Regions from separate parts of the Mesorhizobium sp. B2-4-18 genome, predicted to be linked through region 2. Evidence: predicted binding sites of a transcription regulator. Region 2 holds the regulator's gene; the other holds the start of a gene.
What was found. Region 2 encodes LexA, which represses DNA repair genes until DNA is damaged. Its sites were predicted from a motif close to TGTTCNNNNTGTGTTCNG; they were not measured.
Positions count from the first base shown of each region.

Region 1: FJ527_RS03710 (single-stranded DNA-binding protein) is a predicted target of LexA. The motif match lies at 2,335-2,352, and genes of this name have one in related genera.

Region 1 covers NZ_VFUW01000002.1:24,255-32,659, reverse strand. The annotation lists gene FJ527_RS03730 (hypothetical protein) at 436-735, opposite strand; gene FJ527_RS03725 (ATP-dependent Clp protease proteolytic subunit) at 824-1,429, opposite strand; gene FJ527_RS03720 (SRPBCC domain-containing protein) at 1,454-1,915, opposite strand; gene FJ527_RS03715 (metalloregulator ArsR/SmtB family transcription factor) at 1,912-2,226, opposite strand; gene FJ527_RS03710 (single-stranded DNA-binding protein) at 2,452-2,976, shown strand; gene FJ527_RS03705 (OsmC family protein) at 3,104-3,529, shown strand; gene FJ527_RS03700 (MarC family protein) at 3,535-4,164, opposite strand; gene FJ527_RS03695 (VOC family protein) at 4,246-4,638, opposite strand; gene FJ527_RS03690 (hypothetical protein) at 4,671-5,204, opposite strand; gene FJ527_RS03685 (AraC family transcriptional regulator) at 5,290-6,120, shown strand; gene gyrA (DNA gyrase subunit A) at 6,356-8,405, shown strand, end outside.
Region 2 covers NZ_VFUW01000017.1:33,551-41,955, reverse strand. The annotation lists gene gltA (citrate synthase) at 1-458, opposite strand, end outside; gene gltX (glutamate--tRNA ligase) at 642-2,066, opposite strand; gene FJ527_RS28005 (ComEC/Rec2 family competence protein) at 2,170-4,623, shown strand; gene lexA (transcriptional repressor LexA) at 4,617-5,360, opposite strand; gene FJ527_RS27995 (GntR family transcriptional regulator) at 5,771-6,544, opposite strand; gene FJ527_RS27990 (ABC transporter substrate-binding protein) at 6,695-7,681, shown strand; gene FJ527_RS27985 (ABC transporter ATP-binding protein) at 7,740-8,405, shown strand, end outside.

The DNA of each region.
Region 1 (8,405 bases), on a different contig from region 2:
TCACGGGAGCAGTCTTGCGAAGTCAGCGAAGCCGGCCGTCTATCGATGGCCTCGCCGCCCCAAGGCGGCCTGCGAGACGCCGCAGGCATTTGCGATTTGCGCTTCACGACGACAATGTCGCAACGGACAAGAGGAGCGGAGCATGACGCCACCGGATAGTCCCCCAGGGCTTCAGTTGTTACTGGAGCCGCGGCAGGCATAAGTGCCAAGGGCAGGCGTTTGCGCCACCCGACAAACCGTGACCTGCCGTATCCCTGAAAATCAGAGACTGCTAGTCGGATCGTCGGCTGAATGCCGCGAAGCATCCGAAATCAAACGCCGGCAGTACACTCCCGGCAAAAATGGATTTGAGATCCAGAAAAGCCCCGTCCGTTTGCCCAAGGCACGGCGGGGCTGTTCTTTTGGCGGGCTCCAGTTGGAAGGCCCGATCTTTGCCTATCTGGGTGGCTTGATCCCGCCAACTCCAACATCGACGGTGATGCTGCCGGAAATCCTGACATTGGTATTGCCGATCTTGAACTGCCCGTTGCCGCTGCTGGGGAACGCGTCGTCGGGTTCGGGCACCGGGGCGGGCTTTGCGATGCGATAGTCGCCGGTTACGCCGGGCAGGGCGCCTTTCCGAACCGACGACGAGGCCTCGTCGGCAAGTGCCGACCTGGACACAAGGCCGACGATGGCAAGCACCATGGCGGCCGTGACACGGTGCGATGTTCTTGATCGATGAGTGTCGGTCATCCCCTTGTTATAGGGGCCTGCCGCCACCGGAGCCAGAGCGGGATCGTCAAATCTTCGACAAGCAGCAGGATTTGACCTCACTCTGGTCCTACGCAGCCTTTTTGCGGGTGTCGAACACATGGTCGACGATGCCCCAGGCCTGGGCCTCGCGGGCGGTCATGAAATGGTCGCGGTCGAGCGTGCGCTCGACGTCGTCATAGCTGCGGCCGCAATGCTGGGCGTAGAGTTCGGTCATGTGGCGTTTGGTCTGGCCGATGCGTTCGGCGTGCCGCTGGATGTCGGAAGCCTGGCCCTGGAAGCCGCCCAGCGGCTGATGTAGCAGGATGGTGGCGTTGGGTAGTGCGATGCGGCGCCCGGCGGTGCCCGCCATCAGCAGGAACGATCCCATCGACGCTGCAAAGCCCATGCATACGGTCGACACCGGGCAGCTGATATACTGCATCGTGTCGTAGATGGCGAAGCCGCTGGTCACCATGCCGCCGGGCGAGTTGATGTAGAGCGAGATCTCCTTCTCGGGATTGTCCGACTCCAGCGACAAAAGCTGCGCGCAGACCAGCGCCGAGACGTCATCGTTAATCTCCCCGTTGACGAAGACGATGCGCTCGCGCAGCAGCCGCGAAAAAATGTCGAACGCGCGTTCGCCGCGGCTCGATTGCTCGATTACCATCGGCACAAGACTGGCAACACCGCCCATTTTTCTGTCTCCAATTTTCCGTGTTCAAGCCGCGTGCAGCAGCAGAAGGCGTGGGGTGTTCGCGGCTATAGGCGTGCCGGTCCCGTGCAGCGAAAGCCGGCAGCCTGCCCCCGCCATGGCCACGGCCGGCATCGCCTTGCGAGCAAAGCCGTCATGGACGATGCGCAGATGCGTGCCGCCGGAAACGGTTCGGGCGAGTGTGAAGGTGACGGTGCTGTCGAGTGGGTGCGCGGCATCGTCCGACCGCTCGCGCCAGGAATAGCGCAGCAGGCGTTCGGGCTCGGCATCGAGAATCTCGCATTCGATCGCCGCGTCTTGACCGGCGAAGGCAAAGCGGCTGCCGGTCTGCGGCCTGATGTCGTTGGGCATCATCCAGGCGGCGAGCAGTTCCGGCACGGTCAGCGCCCGCCAAACCTTTTCCGGCGGCTCGGCAAGATCGTATTCGAACTCAATCGCATCGGGAGAGACTTCGCTTTGGCTGTTCATTGATCCATGTCCTTCAAAACCGTCTTCAGCCTTTCGATGCGCTCCGGCCAGAAGGTACGGTAGCGTTCGATCCATGAGAGCAGCGGGGCAAGCCCCTGCGGATCCACACGATAATAGGCGTTGCGGCCGGCCCGCCGCTCGACCACGAGGCCGGCGCCCCGCAGCACCGCCAGATGCTGCGACACCGCCGGTTGCGACACCGTCAGGCCGCTGCGCAATTCCGATACGCTCATCTCGCTTGTGGCGAGACGCTCAAAGACGGCGCGGCGTGTCGGGTCGGCCAAGGCGCGGAAAATCTCTGCTTCGATCATGACAAAAGCATAAGTCGATACTTATCGATTTGGCAAGCGCTGTTTTGAGACCCATATGCGGCGTTCCGGCATTGCTGCCATTCCTTGACAATTGGCCGCAGTGCATATAGGAACGAAAAGGGAACAAAAACCTTGTGGGAAAAGCCAGCCTTGGCAAGCGGCTGACGTGCGTAGCCTGTAAGGTGCTGCGACAAAAATTTGTTTCGGATAGCGCGGAGAAATATCATGGCGGGTAGCGTCAACAAGGTCATTCTGGTCGGCAATCTCGGCGCTGACCCTGAAATCCGCCGCCTGAACTCGGGCGAGCCGGTCGTCAACATTCGCATCGCGACGTCGGAAAGCTGGCGCGACAAGAATTCCGGCGAGCGCAAGGAAAAGACCGAGTGGCATAACGTCGTCATCTTCAATGAGGGCATCGCCAAGGTGGCGGAGCAGTATCTGAAGAAGGGCATGAAGGTTTATGTCGAGGGCCAGCTGCAGACGCGCAAATGGCAGGACCAGACCGGTGCCGACAAATACACGACCGAAGTCGTGCTGCAGAAATTCCGCGGCGAGTTGCAGATGCTCGACGCGCGTGGCCAGGGTGAGGGCGGTCAGGTTGGCGGCTACAGCGGTGGCGGCAGCAGCCGTGGTTCCGATTTCGGCCAGTCGAGCCCGAACGAAGGGTTCAACCGCGGTGGCGGCAACGCTCCCAGGGGCGGCGGTGGCGGTGGTTCGTCGCGCGAACTGGACGACGAAATTCCGTTCTGATCGAAAGCCGCACCAAATAGCGAATGCCTTTACTTGATATGCCCCGAGGGTCCGCATGGACTTTCGGGGTTTTGCATGGTGGTTTTGAGCTGACGTTGGCGCGATCAGAGACGTAAGAGGACTGGCGATGAAGGCACGGGTAAAATGGGTCGAGGAGCGCACCTTCGTCGGCGAGTCCAGCAGCGGCCACAAGGTCGTGCTGGGCACGGCGTCAGGCCCGGAAGGCAAGACGCCGGGACCGAGCCCGATGGAACTGGTGCTGATCGGCACCGGCGGCTGCTCGGCCTATGATGTCGTCCATATCCTCGAAAAGGGGCGCGAGGCCGTCGAGGATTGCGTGGTCGAGCTCGATTCCGACCGCTCCGAAACCGATCCCAAAGTGTTCACCCGCATCCATATGCATTTCATCATCAAGGGCCGGGCGCTGTCCAGCGACAAGGTCAAGCGGGCAATCGACCTTTCGATCGAAAAATACTGCTCGGCCTCCGCCATGATGGCCAAGACAGCGACGATTACCCACGACTTTGAAGTCATCGATACGACCGCAAAATAAGCGGCCTACGAGGCCATCAACGCCTTGATGCCATCTGCCACGAACTGCACGGCCAGTGCCGCCAGGATAACCCCGAGCAGGCGGGTCAGGATCGAGCGGCCGGTCTGGCCGAGGATGCGGTCGATGCGTTCCGACAGCACGAATACCAGATAGGTTATGACGAGGCAGACAAGAATGATGCCGACCAGGGCCGCCTGCGCCGCAAAACCCTGAAACGAGCCTGAGAGCAGCACCGTCGCTGAAATCGCGCCGGGGCCGGCGATCAGCGGAATCGCCAAGGGGAAGGCGGCGATGTTGTGGATCATGTCCTTGGTGATGGCGACGTCGCCGATCTTTTCCTTGCGGTCCTGCCGGCGCTCGAACACCATTTCGAAGGCGATGAAGAACAGCAGGAACCCGCCGGCGACACGGAACGCCGGCAGGGTGATGCCGAACACCGACAGGATCGACGCGCCGGCCACCGCAAACAGCGCCATTACCAGAAAACCGATGACCGAGGCGCGCACGGAAACCTGGCTGCGCTCCTCGCGGTTCATGCCGCGCGTCACGGCGAGGAACAGAGGCGCCAGCCCAGGCGGATCGATGGTCACGAGAATGGTGACGAAGGCATTGAACAGGCTGTCGAAACTCGGCATCGCTGACCCTCCCGCCGGGCCAAGCCCGTACCCACATTGGTAGAGCAAAGCCCGGTCGGTGGGAACAGTCAGAACCGCAGGTTAGGCGGCAGCGCCGCAATAGGCCTCCAGGCGATAGCCGTCCGGATCGACCACGAAGGCCGCGTAATAGTTCTCGCCATAGTCGGCGCGCAGGCCCGGTGCGCCATTGTCGCTGCCGCCTTCGCGCAACGCGCCGGCATGAAAGGCACCGACGCTATCCCGTGTCGGCGCGGCGAAGCAGAAATGCAGGCCAGATCTTTCGTCCGCCGGCACCGGGCGCGCCGCCTCGTTGACCCACAGCGCGACAGCCTGGGGCGCGACGGTCTGGACACCATAGCCGAGCGAACCCGGCGATTGGCTGACGCAAGTGAAGCCGAGCGGCCTCAACGCGGCATCGTAGAAACGTTTGGAGGCAGTGACGTCGCGAACGCCGATCGAGATATGATCGAACATGGTTTTCTCCATTGTTACTAAGGGTTGTGGGGTCATCTTTCAGATTGACGACGCGCCAGGAACTGGACTTCGAGGTGCCAGTCCGCGCCGTCATGCGAGCGCTCGCCGAGCCATCGGAAGGAATTCCCGGTGATGCGCGAAAAGCTCCAGCGTACCGAGGAACCAGTGCCGTCGGCGCCGACCTGCACGATCGCGTCGCCTTCGGCGCGGCCGAGCTGACGGCTGAAATACTGGTTGCGCGGGTCGCTCCAGAAGATGTGCCAGGCATCGATTCCGGGGTCATAGACCCGCAGCGTCGTGCCGTAAAAGGTCCATTTGCCAAGCGATGGCGAGGGGCCGGCGTCACGCGCGGGCAGGATCCAGACGTCCTGGATGGCGCGGCCTTCCAGCGCCCAGCCGAAGTGCACCTCGCCGCGTCCGGTCAGCACCGTGCCGTCCTCGAGATGGCGCGCGGCGTCAAACGTCCAGGCACCGACGAAGCGGCCGTAAAGGTTCAGTTTTTCGGCAAGCCCTTCGATCGGTCCGGGACTGTGCAAGGCTTCGGCAAATGTGGATTGGTCGGGCATGGCTGCGGCCTCTTCTTGTCAGGAGACCGCGAGGAATAGGTGCCGGCGGGGTTTTGGGCTTGGGAAAAATTGCTATATTTCAGCCATGACGGCGACCGCGAACACCCTTGCATCCGGACCTGGCTGGCACGTGGCGGATGTGATCTGCACGGCCAGCGCCGGCGATCGGCCGTTCGAGGAAGTCCATCGGGATTTTTGCGTCGCGGCGGTCACCAGTGGCACCTTCCGCTATCGCGCACAGCAAGGCACCGCCATGCTCGCGCCAGGCAGCCTCCTGCTTGGCAATTCCGGCACATGCTACGAATGCGGGCACGAGCATGGCAGCGGCGACCGTTGCCTCTCCTTCCATTTCGGGCCGGCCTATATGGACCGGATCGTCGCCGACGTACCCGGCGCTGGGAAGCTCACCTTCGAGACGCCACGCCTGCCGCCGTTACCGGCCATCGCACCGCTGCTGGCCGAGGCGGAAGCCGCGCGCGACATGGCGGACGCAGGTGCCTTCGAGGAAATCGCCCTGCGCATCGCCGGTGCCGCCGTGGCGACAGTCTCAGGCGCAAGGCACGCCAGTCGCGATCCAAGCCGCCGCGACCAGAAAAGGGTTGCCGAGGCGGTGAGGCGGATCGAACTGGATGCCGACGGACCGGTCTCGCTTCCAGCGTTGGCGGATGAGACCGCGACCAGTGCTTATCATTTCCTGCGCACCTTCCGGCAGGTTGCCGGCATGACGCCCTATCAGTACCTGCTCAGGACCCGATTGCATCGCGCGGCGGTGCGATTGCGCACGTCCAACGATGCCATTTCGGCAATTGCTTTCGAAGCCGGCTTCAACGATCTGTCGACCTTCAACCGCCGGTTTCGGCGGGTCATGGGCGAGACGCCTGGCCGGTATCGGTCCGGGCGCGTTGGCAGCCGCTGAAAAGTTGCCAGGAGCTCCAATTGATCGCGCTCGGGGCGTTCGTCTGGGGAAAACGGTCCATTGCCGGCTTTTGCCTTGCTGGCGGCGAAAGGGTCGTGGCCATATCGTCGCAATCAGTGGTATCCACTTGAAATTACCGCTAAAATTGACACTGGAAAAGTGCCCCGGACATTGGAGTTTCGGCCTCGCTTCCTATATAAGCAGTGAGTGATTCCTGATTAGATTGTGATCCGATTTGACCGACCAGAAGACACCGCGCGGCACAGACGGCGGCCCCAGCGGCATCGAGCCGATATCCATCATCGAGGAGATGCAGCGCTCCTATCTCGATTACGCCATGAGCGTGATCGTCAGCCGTGCGCTGCCCGATGTGCGCGACGGCCTGAAGCCGGTGCACCGTCGCATCCTCTATGCCGCCCATGAGAGCGGCTACCACTGGAACCGCAAATATGTGAAATCGGCGCGCCCCGTCGCCGACGTGATGGGTAAATACCATCCGCATGGCGACGCCTCGATCTATGACGCCTTGGTGCGCATGGCGCAGGACTGGTCGCTGCGCGTGCCGCTGATCGACGGGCAGGGCAATTTCGGTTCAATCGACGGCGATCCGCCGGCGGCGATGCGCTACACCGAATCGCGCCTGACCAAGGTCGCGCACGAGCTGTTGGAGGACATCGACAAGGATACCGTCGATTTCCAGGACACTTATGATGCTTCGGACACCGAGCCGAAGGTTCTGCCGGCGCGCTTTCCCAATCTGCTGGTCAACGGTTCGGGCGGCATTGCCGTCGGCATGGCCACCAACATTCCGCCGCACAATCTCGGTGAAGTCTGCAACGCCGCTATTGCCGTCATCGACAATCCGGCGATCGACCTGCCGGCGCTGATGGAGATCATTCCAGGCCCCGATTTCCCGACCGGCGGCATCGTGCTTGGCCGCTCCGGCATCTACAGCGCCTATTCCACCGGCCGCGGCTCCATCGTCATGCGCGGCAAGGTCTACATAGAGCAGCGCGGCAATGACCGCGAATCGATCATCATCACCGAGGTTCCCTATCAGGTGAACAAGGCCTCGATGATCGAGAAGATGGCCGAACTGGTGCGCGACAAGCGCGTCGAGGGCATTTCCGATATCCGCGACGAAAGCGACCGCCAGGGTTATCGCGTCGTCATCGAGCTCAAGCGTGACGCCGTTGCCGACGTCGTCCTCAACCAGCTCTACCGGTTCACGCCGCTGCAGACCTCTTTCGGCGCCAATATGGTGGCTCTGAACGGCGGCAAGCCGGAACTGCTGAACCTGACCGACATGCTGAAGGCGTTCGTCACCTTCCGCGAGGAGGTGATCAGCCGGCGGACGAAGTTCCTGCTGCGCAAGGCGCGGGACCGCGCCCATGTGCTGGTTGGCCTGGCCATCGCCGTCGCCAACATCGACGAGGTCATCAAGCTGATCCGTACCGCGCCGGACCCGCAGACGGCGCGCGAGCAGTTGATGGAGCGGCGCTGGCCCTCGGGTGACGTTGAATCGTTGATCCTCCTGATCGACGATCCGCGCCATCGTATCAACGAGGACGGCACCTACAATCTGTCCGAGGAACAGGCGCGCGCTATCCTCGAACTGCGCCTGCAGCGCCTGACCGCGCTTGGCCGCGACGAAATCGCCGATGAGTTGAATACGATCGGCGACGAGATCAAGGACTACCTCGACATTCTGTCGTCGCGCGCGCGCATCCAGCAGATCGTCAAGGACGAGCTCGCCGCCGTGCGCGACGAATTCGGCACGCCACGCCGCACCGAGCTCACCGATGGCGGCGCGGACATGGAAGACGAGGATCTGATCCAGCGCGAGGACATGGTCGTGACGGTGAGCCATTCCGGCTACATCAAGCGCGTGCCGCTGTCGCTCTATCGGGCGCAGCGCCGCGGCGGCAAGGGCCGCTCCGGCATGTCGACCAAGGAAGAGGATTTCGTCACCCGGCTGTTCGTGGCCAACACCCACACGCCGGTGCTGTTCTTCTCCTCGCGCGGCATCGTCTACAAGGAAAAGGTCTGGCGGCTGCCGATCGGCAACCCGCAGTCACGCGGCAAGGCGCTGATCAACATGCTGCCGCTGGAGCAGGGCGAGCGCATCACCACCATCATGCCGCTGCCCGAGGACGAGACGAGCTGGGGCGATCTCGACGTGATGTTCGCCACGACGCGCGGCACCGTGCGCCGCAACAAATTGTCCGACTTCGTCCAGGTCAATCGCAACGGCAAGATCGCCATGAAGCTGGAGGAGGAGGGCG
Region 2 (8,405 bases):
AGCGCGCCAACCACGCCGCACATCACCGCCATCGGGTGCGCGTCGCGGCGGAAGCCGGTGAAAAAGCGCGACATCTGCTCGTGCACCATTGTGTGGCGCGTTACGCGGTAGTCGAAATCGTCCTTCTGCGCCTTGGTCGGCAATTCGCCGTAGAGCAGGAGGTAGCAGACTTCGAGGAAGTCGCCATGTTCGGCCAGCTGGTCGATCGGATAGCCCCGATGCAGGAGGATGCCGGCGTCGCCATCGATGAAGGTGATTTCCGACTCGCAGCTTGCCGTCGAGGTAAAGCCGGGGTCATAGGTGAAGGCGCCGGTGGTGCTGTAGAGCGAGGCGATGTCGATGACGTCAGGTCCGACCGAGCCGCTTCGCACCTTGAATTCGTGAGTCTTGCCGGCGAATTCCAGCGTTGCCGTGGCCTCTTGGCCGCCCACATCCAGTTTTTTCGCAGCTTCGGTCATTGCAAACTCCTTCTTGTTTCCTCATGCCGGCAAAGGCAAATTCCGCAGAGCGACACGTCGAAATCACCGCAATTCGCGTATTCGCCACCGCATTCTAGGAGGTGCGTGCCAGATTGGGCCAAGGCCTAATGTTGCACTGCGAAACCCGCCTTTCAATGCCAATCTTCTTGGGCCAGTTTGCTCCTAATCGATTTGATCCGCTACGCGCGCCAGGCTTTCCTCACGCCCCAGAACGGCAAGCACGTCGAATACGCCCGGTGACGTGCTCTTGCCGGTCAACGCAGCCCGCAACGGCTGGGCCACGGCGCCAAGCTTGTGCCCGCCAGCCAGCGCAAAGTCGCGGATCGCGGCCTCGGCCGTGGCCGCCGTCCAGTCGCCTGACAGCGACTTCAAAGCTTCGTGAGCGCCACGCAGGATCTTGCGCGCGTCGTCATTGAGCAGGAGTGCCGCCTTGTCGTCGATCGGCAGCGGCCGAGCGGCAAACAGGAAGCCGGCACCGTCGACAAGCTCGACCAGCGTCTTGGCGCGCTCCTTCAGGCCCGGAAGTGCTGCCAGCAGCTGTGCCTTGTTCTTCTCGTCGAGGCGCGCCGCCATCGCCGGGCCACCCTCCAGATAGGGCAAGGTGGCGATGAAGATATCGAACAGCTCGGTGTCGGCCATACGTCGCATATGCGCGCCGTTGATCGCTTCCAGCTTGGCGAAATCGAAGCGCGCCGCGCCCTTGTTGACGTCGCCAATGTCGAACCATGAGACCATGTCCTCGATCGACATGATCTCGTCGTCGCCATGGCTCCAGCCGAGCCGCGCAAGGTAATTGAGCAGCGCCTCCGGCAGATAGCCCATGGCGCGATAGGCTTCGACGCCGAGCGCGCCATGGCGCTTCGACAGCTTGGCGCCGTCGGCGCCGTGGATCAGCGGGATATGCGACATCGACGGCACGTCCCAGCCCATGGCGTTGTAGATCACGGTCTGGCGGGCGGCGTTGGTCAGGTGATCGTCGCCACGGATGATGTGGGTGACGCCCATGTCGTGATCGTCGACGACGACGGCATGCATGTAGGTCGGGTTGCCGTCCGAACGCAGGATGATGAAGTCGTCGAGATCCTTGTTGGGGAAGCGCACGTCTCCCTGGACCCGGTCCTGCACCACCGTCTCGCCCTCGGTCGGTGCCTTGATGCGGATGGCGCCCTTGACGCCGGACGGCGCCTCCGACGGGTCGCGGTCACGCCAATGGCCGTTATAGCGTGGCGGCAGGCCCTTGGCGCGTGCAGCCTCGCGCATTGCCTCGAGCTCGGCTGAAGTCTCGTAGCTGTAATAGGCCTTGCCCAGGCGCACCAACTCCTCGGCCACCTCGCGATGGCGCGGCGCGCGCTCGAATTGGGAGACTGCGTCACCGTCCCACGAAAGGCCGAGCCAGGTCAGGCCATCGAGAATGGCCGATGTGGCCGCATCGGTCGAACGCTCGCGATCGGTGTCCTCGATGCGCAGCAGCATCGTGCCGCCGGTATGCTTTGCATAGAGCCAGTTGAAGAGCGCCGTGCGCGCGCCGCCGATGTGCAGATAGCCGGTCGGCGAGGGGGCAAAACGGGTGATGACCTTGTCGGGCATGGAACTCTCGGAAAACGTCTGAAGCTGGGTGCGGAGCGTGCGGACTTTCGCGCGTTGCGCGTTCATGTAGCATAGGGCGTCGAGGGTGCAAGGGGCAGACCCGATGACTGGACGAGGCCGGGGCTCGGATCGGGGCGAGGATGCCGCTATCGGCGTCAGCGAGCGATCCCTGTTTGCGGCGCCTGCGACGATCCCACTGCCATCTCCGCTCGTGGCTGCGCCCGAAACCAGGTCGCTGCAGGCAGGTGGGCAGGCGCCGGCGCCGGCTCCTGCCGCGGGCAGGATCGCGCGCGTGCGCCGGCAAGTCGGCCTGGTATCCTTGCCTCGCCTGCGCCATGGCGTGGCCCGGGCGACGGAGCTCGAACTCGACCGGGGCATCGCGTTCCTGCTGGTGCCGGTCTGTCTGGCCGTTGGGGCGATCGCCTATTTCTCGCTGGCATCCGAGCCCGACTTTGCAAAACCCGTCGCGGTCGTGGTGCTGATGGCGGTCTGTGCCTTCGTCTCGCGCTCCTGGTCGAAAACCCATCTGTGTTTCATGGCAGTGCTGTTGTGCGCGCTGGGCCTGCTCGCGGCGAAGGTCGAAACATGGCGAGCCGGAACCCGGATGCTGGGTTCGGAAATCTCCACCCAACTGACCGGCCGCGTGGTCTCGCTCGAAGAGATGGAGAGCGGCCGCATCCGGCTGACCATGGACGTGATTTCGACCGCCCGGCCGAAACTGCGCTATGCACCGGAAAGGGTCCGGCTTTCCGCACGCAAGATACCACCGGGAATGACCGCCGGCTCGCTCATCACAGGCTACGCCAAACTGTTGCCGCCGACCGGCCCGGTGCGGCCGGACAGCTACGACTTCTCTTTCGACAGCTATTTCGCCGGCATCGGCGGCAGCGGCTTCTTTCTCGGCAATCCGACGGTTGTTTCCGCCGACGACGGTGAGATGCCGCTATCGGCTCGCTTTTTTTCAGGCATCGAAAATGCCCGCGAAGCCATCGCCGACCACATCAGGGGCAGCGTCGGCGGCGCTGAAGGCGAGATCGCGGCGGCGCTGATCGTCGGCGTGCGCGCCGGCATACCCGATGAAATCAATGAAGCGATGCGGCGTACCGGCATCTATCACATCATCTCTATTTCGGGACTGCATATGGCGCTTGTGGCCGGCACCATCATGGGTCTGCTGCGTGGTGCCTTCGCGCTGTTTCCAGACTTTTCCGCGCGCCGGCCGGTGAAGAAATACGCGGCCGCCGCCGCACTGTTCTCGATCGCGGCCTATCTCATCATTTCCGGTGTCGTCGTTGCCGCCGAACGCAGCTTCATCATGCTGGCGGTGATGCTGATTGCCGTCTTCTTCGATCGCGCTGCCCTGACCATGCGCAATCTGGCGATCTCGGCGATCGCCGTCATCCTGGTCTCGCCTCACGAGGTCGTCGGCCCGAGCTTTCAGATGTCGTTCGCCGCGACCGCGGCCCTGGTTGGCGCTTATGCCGGCTGGGCCGATCACCATGCGGGAAAGACGCGGCCACCGCCGCCAAAGCGATCCCTGGCGGGGTTCCTGACGCGAAAATTCCTGCTGGCGACAGGAGGATTGGCCATGACGTCCATTATCGCCGGCAGCGCCACGGCACTGTTTGCCATCTGGCATTTCCAGCGGGTATCGCCGCTCAGCCTGTTCGCCAATCTGGCCGTGATGCCTATCGTGTCGGTCGTGATGTTCCTGGCCGTCGCCAGCGCGCTGTTGATGCCATTCGGATTGGATTGGCCGGCTCTCTACCTCATGGGCAAGGGCCTGACAGCAATGATCGCCGTGTCGGCGTGGATATCGGAGCGCTCTCCGGTCGATGGAGTCGGGCTGATTTCGCAGCAATCCGTGCTGCTGGTCACCGTCGCGCTGGCAATCGCGACGATGGCGACGACATGGCTGCGGCTCGCGGCGCTGCCATTCGCGCTTGCCGGCCTGTTGACTGTGTCGCACACACGCGCGCCCGATGTGCTGATCTCGGAAGATGCGCGGCTGGTCGCGCTGCCGATCGGCAATGGCGAACTGGCCGTCAACCGGGAACGTCCGAACGAATTCGCAACCGACAACTGGAAGCGCGCCCTGATCTCCGAAACAATCGTCAAACCGGAAATGTTCGACACGACAGACAGGCAATTCGATGTTGCCAGTCCCACCGACCTGCCGCCGGGATCGCCCTTCTACTGCCGCGAAGGCCTGTGCCTTGCCAGGCACCCTTCCGGCGCGATCATTGCCTATGTCGAGGACCGCAAGACCACCTGGAAAGCCTGCGCTTTCGCCGACCTGATCATCGTCAATGACGCAACCGCCTATGACGCCTGCCACAATCCACTGGTTCTCGTCGTCACCAAACGGCAGCTCGCCCGCAAGGGAAGCGCTGCCGTCTTCTTCAATCCCCAGTCGGCCACGACCCGGGCCGCGATCGCATTTGCCGTCGACGGACCATACCGGCCCTGGCACGAACAGCGAAAATTCTCACGCGAGGCGAGGGGGCTGCCGCCGTACAAAAAACCCGACAAGCCCGATAACAAGCCGGTTCAGTAGCGCCTGATCAACCCGACCAGCTTGCCTTGTACCTTGACCCTGTCCGGCCCGAAAATGCGCGTTTCGTAGGCTGGATTGGCGGCCTCGAGCGCGATCGAAGCGCCTTTGCGGCGGAACCGCTTCAGTGTCGCTTCCTCTTCGTCGACCAGTGCCACGATAATTTCGCCCGGGCTTGCCGTGTCGGCATTGCGGATAATGACCGTGTCTCCATCGAAGATACCAGCCTCGATCATCGAGTCGCCCTTGACCTCCAACGCATAGTGCTCGCCGCCCATGATCATGTCCGGCGGCACCGAGATCGAATGCGTCTGATGCTGGATGGCATCGATCGGCACACCGGCGGCGATACGGCCCATGACCGGGATGGACACGGCTGAAACCGCGTCGTCGTCGTTGCCGGCCGCGGGCAGGCGCGAAGGCGCAGCGGCCGGCCTGATCTGGCGTCCGAGACTGCCTTGGCCAAGGCTGCCTTGGATGACGCTTGGCGAGAACTTCTTTGCCGCATTGAGGCCCGGCGCGATCGAGTCCGGCAGCCGCAGCACTTCCAGCGCGCGCGCCCGATTGGGTAGCCGGCGAATGAAGCCGCGCTCCTCCAGGGCCGTGATCAGGCGATGGATCCCCGACTTGGAGGCAAGATCGAGTGCTTCCTTCATCTCGTCGAAGGAAGGCGGTATCCCGCTTTCCTTGAGCCGTTCGTGGATGAACATCAGCAGTTCATGTTGCTTGCGTGTCAGCATGGCGGCCCCCAAGACATTGAACGAAAGGTTGAACCAGAATCGAAAAAACAAACCCAGAACAAACACTATCTGTTCCAGTTGTGTTCTGCAACCGTTTAAAGTTTAATGAATTTGTTAAGGGGTCTGAAGTTTTTTGCCCGCGACGGCGGGCAGCAACCAGCCCTTTCCGCCATCGGCAGGCGCATTGAAATCGTTTTGGTTAATGGCCTGTGGCCCATCCGCCGACGAGGCTTTGGCATCAGTTAGTTGGAAGGTTTCTCCTCGGGGGGACGTATAATTCGCGGAGCCATTATTCGCGGAACGAAACGAAACCAAAATGCCAACGATTGGTAGCTTCGGGCGGCCATGGATCCGGGCGTTCGGCGCACTCCGGCCAGCGCGTTCGAATAGGGGTCGCGGAAGCGCTGAAGTTATCCCGAACCCGCCTTCAAGCTGCCGGCGCGAGCGGCGTATCTGGTGGCGCCGCTGTCTTCGCTGTGGACATAGACGTGCAGTGTGTAGCCGATATGCGCCGTCATCAGCGCCTTGGCCCGCTCGATGTCACGGTCGAGCGCCGCTTCCATGATCGCGGTATGGTGTTCGATCGCAATCGCTTCGCGCAGCGCTTCGATTGCCTCTTCATAGCCATCCTTGAGGCCGGCCGCGGCCCGCAGTGTCGGCGCCAGACCAAGAAAGCGATGATGCCGGCGCAGCTGATCCGAGATCGTCGAGCGGAACCGCAACAGCCAGTCGCATGTGGCGGCGCTCAGCAGCGCCGCATGGAAAGCCTCGTGGTTCTCGTCCCATCTGTCGACGGCCGCGTCCGAGGGATCGTCGACCGCCGTCTTGCAACGCGAGAGCCGGTAGTGGGCGGTGACCACGGCATCCTCCCACTCCCTGCCGCCTTTTTCCATCGATTCGAGGAACAGGGGTATCTCGACCACCATCCTGGCGCGTGCCAGATCCTCCAGCTCGGCCCGCGACACCGGAGCCACGGCAAAACCACGATTGCTGATCGCGGTGACCAGGCGTTCGGCCTCGAGCCGCGACAGGGCTTCGCGCAACGGTGTCCAGCCGACGCCATAGGTGCCGCGCAGCGCACTCAGTTTGAGCGGGGCGCCGGGCATGAGGCGCGTGGTCAGGATGTCGCGCCGCAACAGCTGATAGGCGGCTTCCGTTTTTGTGGAACTCGTTTCATTCAGCATGGTGATCAATCCGTCGTCTGGCGAAAAGTATATATGATAGTGCGTCACAGCAACAATTATATATAATGTTTGACACAGACCAGCGGACTCACCATGATCGCCGTAGTAGCCGCGTTTCCAAGCGGCCCTGATCAAATCTGGGAGGAAATGATGTTGAAGTCGAAATCCGCTTGGTTGTCGGGCTTGGCCCTGGCAGGCGCATTGATGGTCAGTGCCGGCAGTGCCGCGGCCGATCAGATCCGTATCGGCATTGCCAATTTCGGCGAGCATCCGCAATTGAACGCCGCCATAGCCGGCTTCAAGAAGGCGCTGACGGATAACGGCTTCGTCGAGGGCAAGGACGTCGTCTACACGGAGAGCCACACCAATTTCGATGCGTCGCTGGTGCCGCAGATGATCGCCAAGCTGCAGGCCGAGCAGCCCAAGCTGATCTACACCATCACCACGCCGGTCTCACAGATCGCCAAGAAAGCGCTCGCCGGTTCCGGCATTCCGATCGTTTTTGCCGCGGTCACCGATCCGGTGGCGGCCAAGCTGGTGCCGTCATGGGACGCCGGAGACGAAGGCATGACCGGCGCCAGCGATCTGCAGGACGTCGCCGCGGTGATGGCCTTCACCAAGAAGCTGCTGCCGAACGCCAAGCGCTTCGGCGTGCCTTATAATCCCGGTGAGGCCAATGACGTTGCCTTGGTCGAAAAGATCAAGGCGGCGGCACCGGCCGCGGGCTTCGAGGTGGTGGAGGTCGGCATAGACAACGTCAATGACATCCAGCAACGCATCGCTTCGCTCGCCGGCAAGGCCGACGTGGTCTACGGCCCGGCCTCGAACCTGATCCAGCCGGCGATCGCCGCTGTCTCCGCGGCCGCCCGCCAGGCCGGTATCCCGGTCGTCAACTCCGATGACAGTGCGGTCCGTAACGGTACCGTGCCGGCGAGCTTCGCGGTCAATTACACGCAGGTCGGCGTCAACGCCGGCAACATCGCCGCCGAGATCCTCAAGGGCAAGGATCCCAAGACGATCGCGCCGTCGCGCCCGGCCTACAAGGACCACATGGCAACGATCTCGCGCAAGGCGATGGCCGCGTTCGGCATCGAGATACCGGCTTCAATGGCCGATTGCGGCTGCATCGTCGACTAACATCGGAACTGCCGGGGTGACGGCGTCGGCGCCGTCATCCCGAGGTCAGGGAGAAACGATGCTCGAGATTCGATCCGCGCGCAAAGTGTTCTACAAGGGCCAGGCCGACGAGAAGGTCGCGCTGGACGGTCTCAGCCTGTCCTTGGCCACCGGAGAGTTCGGCATCGTCATCGGCTCCAATGGGGCCGGCAAGAGCAGCATGCTCAACGCCATTTCCGGCGCCCTGATCCTCGATTCCGGCCAGATCCTGATCAACGGCGCCGACGTGACTGCAATGCCGGTGCACAAGCGCGCCGCGAAACTGGCGCGCGTGTTCCAGGACCCGATGCGCGGCACCGCCGCCAGCATGACGGTTGCGGAAAACATGCTGCTGGCCGATTTGCGTAGCCAAAAGCGCACCTTGCGCCCGGGGCTGAACACCACCCGGCTTGCATCCTACAGGGAACGCCTGTCGATACTGGGTCTCGGTCTGGAAAATCGTCTCGACACGCGCGTCGACCTGCTCTCCGGCGGGCAGCGGCAATCCTTGTCGCTGATCATGGCGGTCGGCGGATCGCCGGACTTGCTGCTGCTCGACGAGCATACCGCGGCCCTTGACCCGCGCACGGCCGAAATCGTCATGCAAGCGACCGTGCGCGCCGTCAACGCGCTGAAACTGACGACTTTGATGGTGACCCACAACATGCAACACGCCGTCGATTATGGCAGCCGGGTGATCATGCTC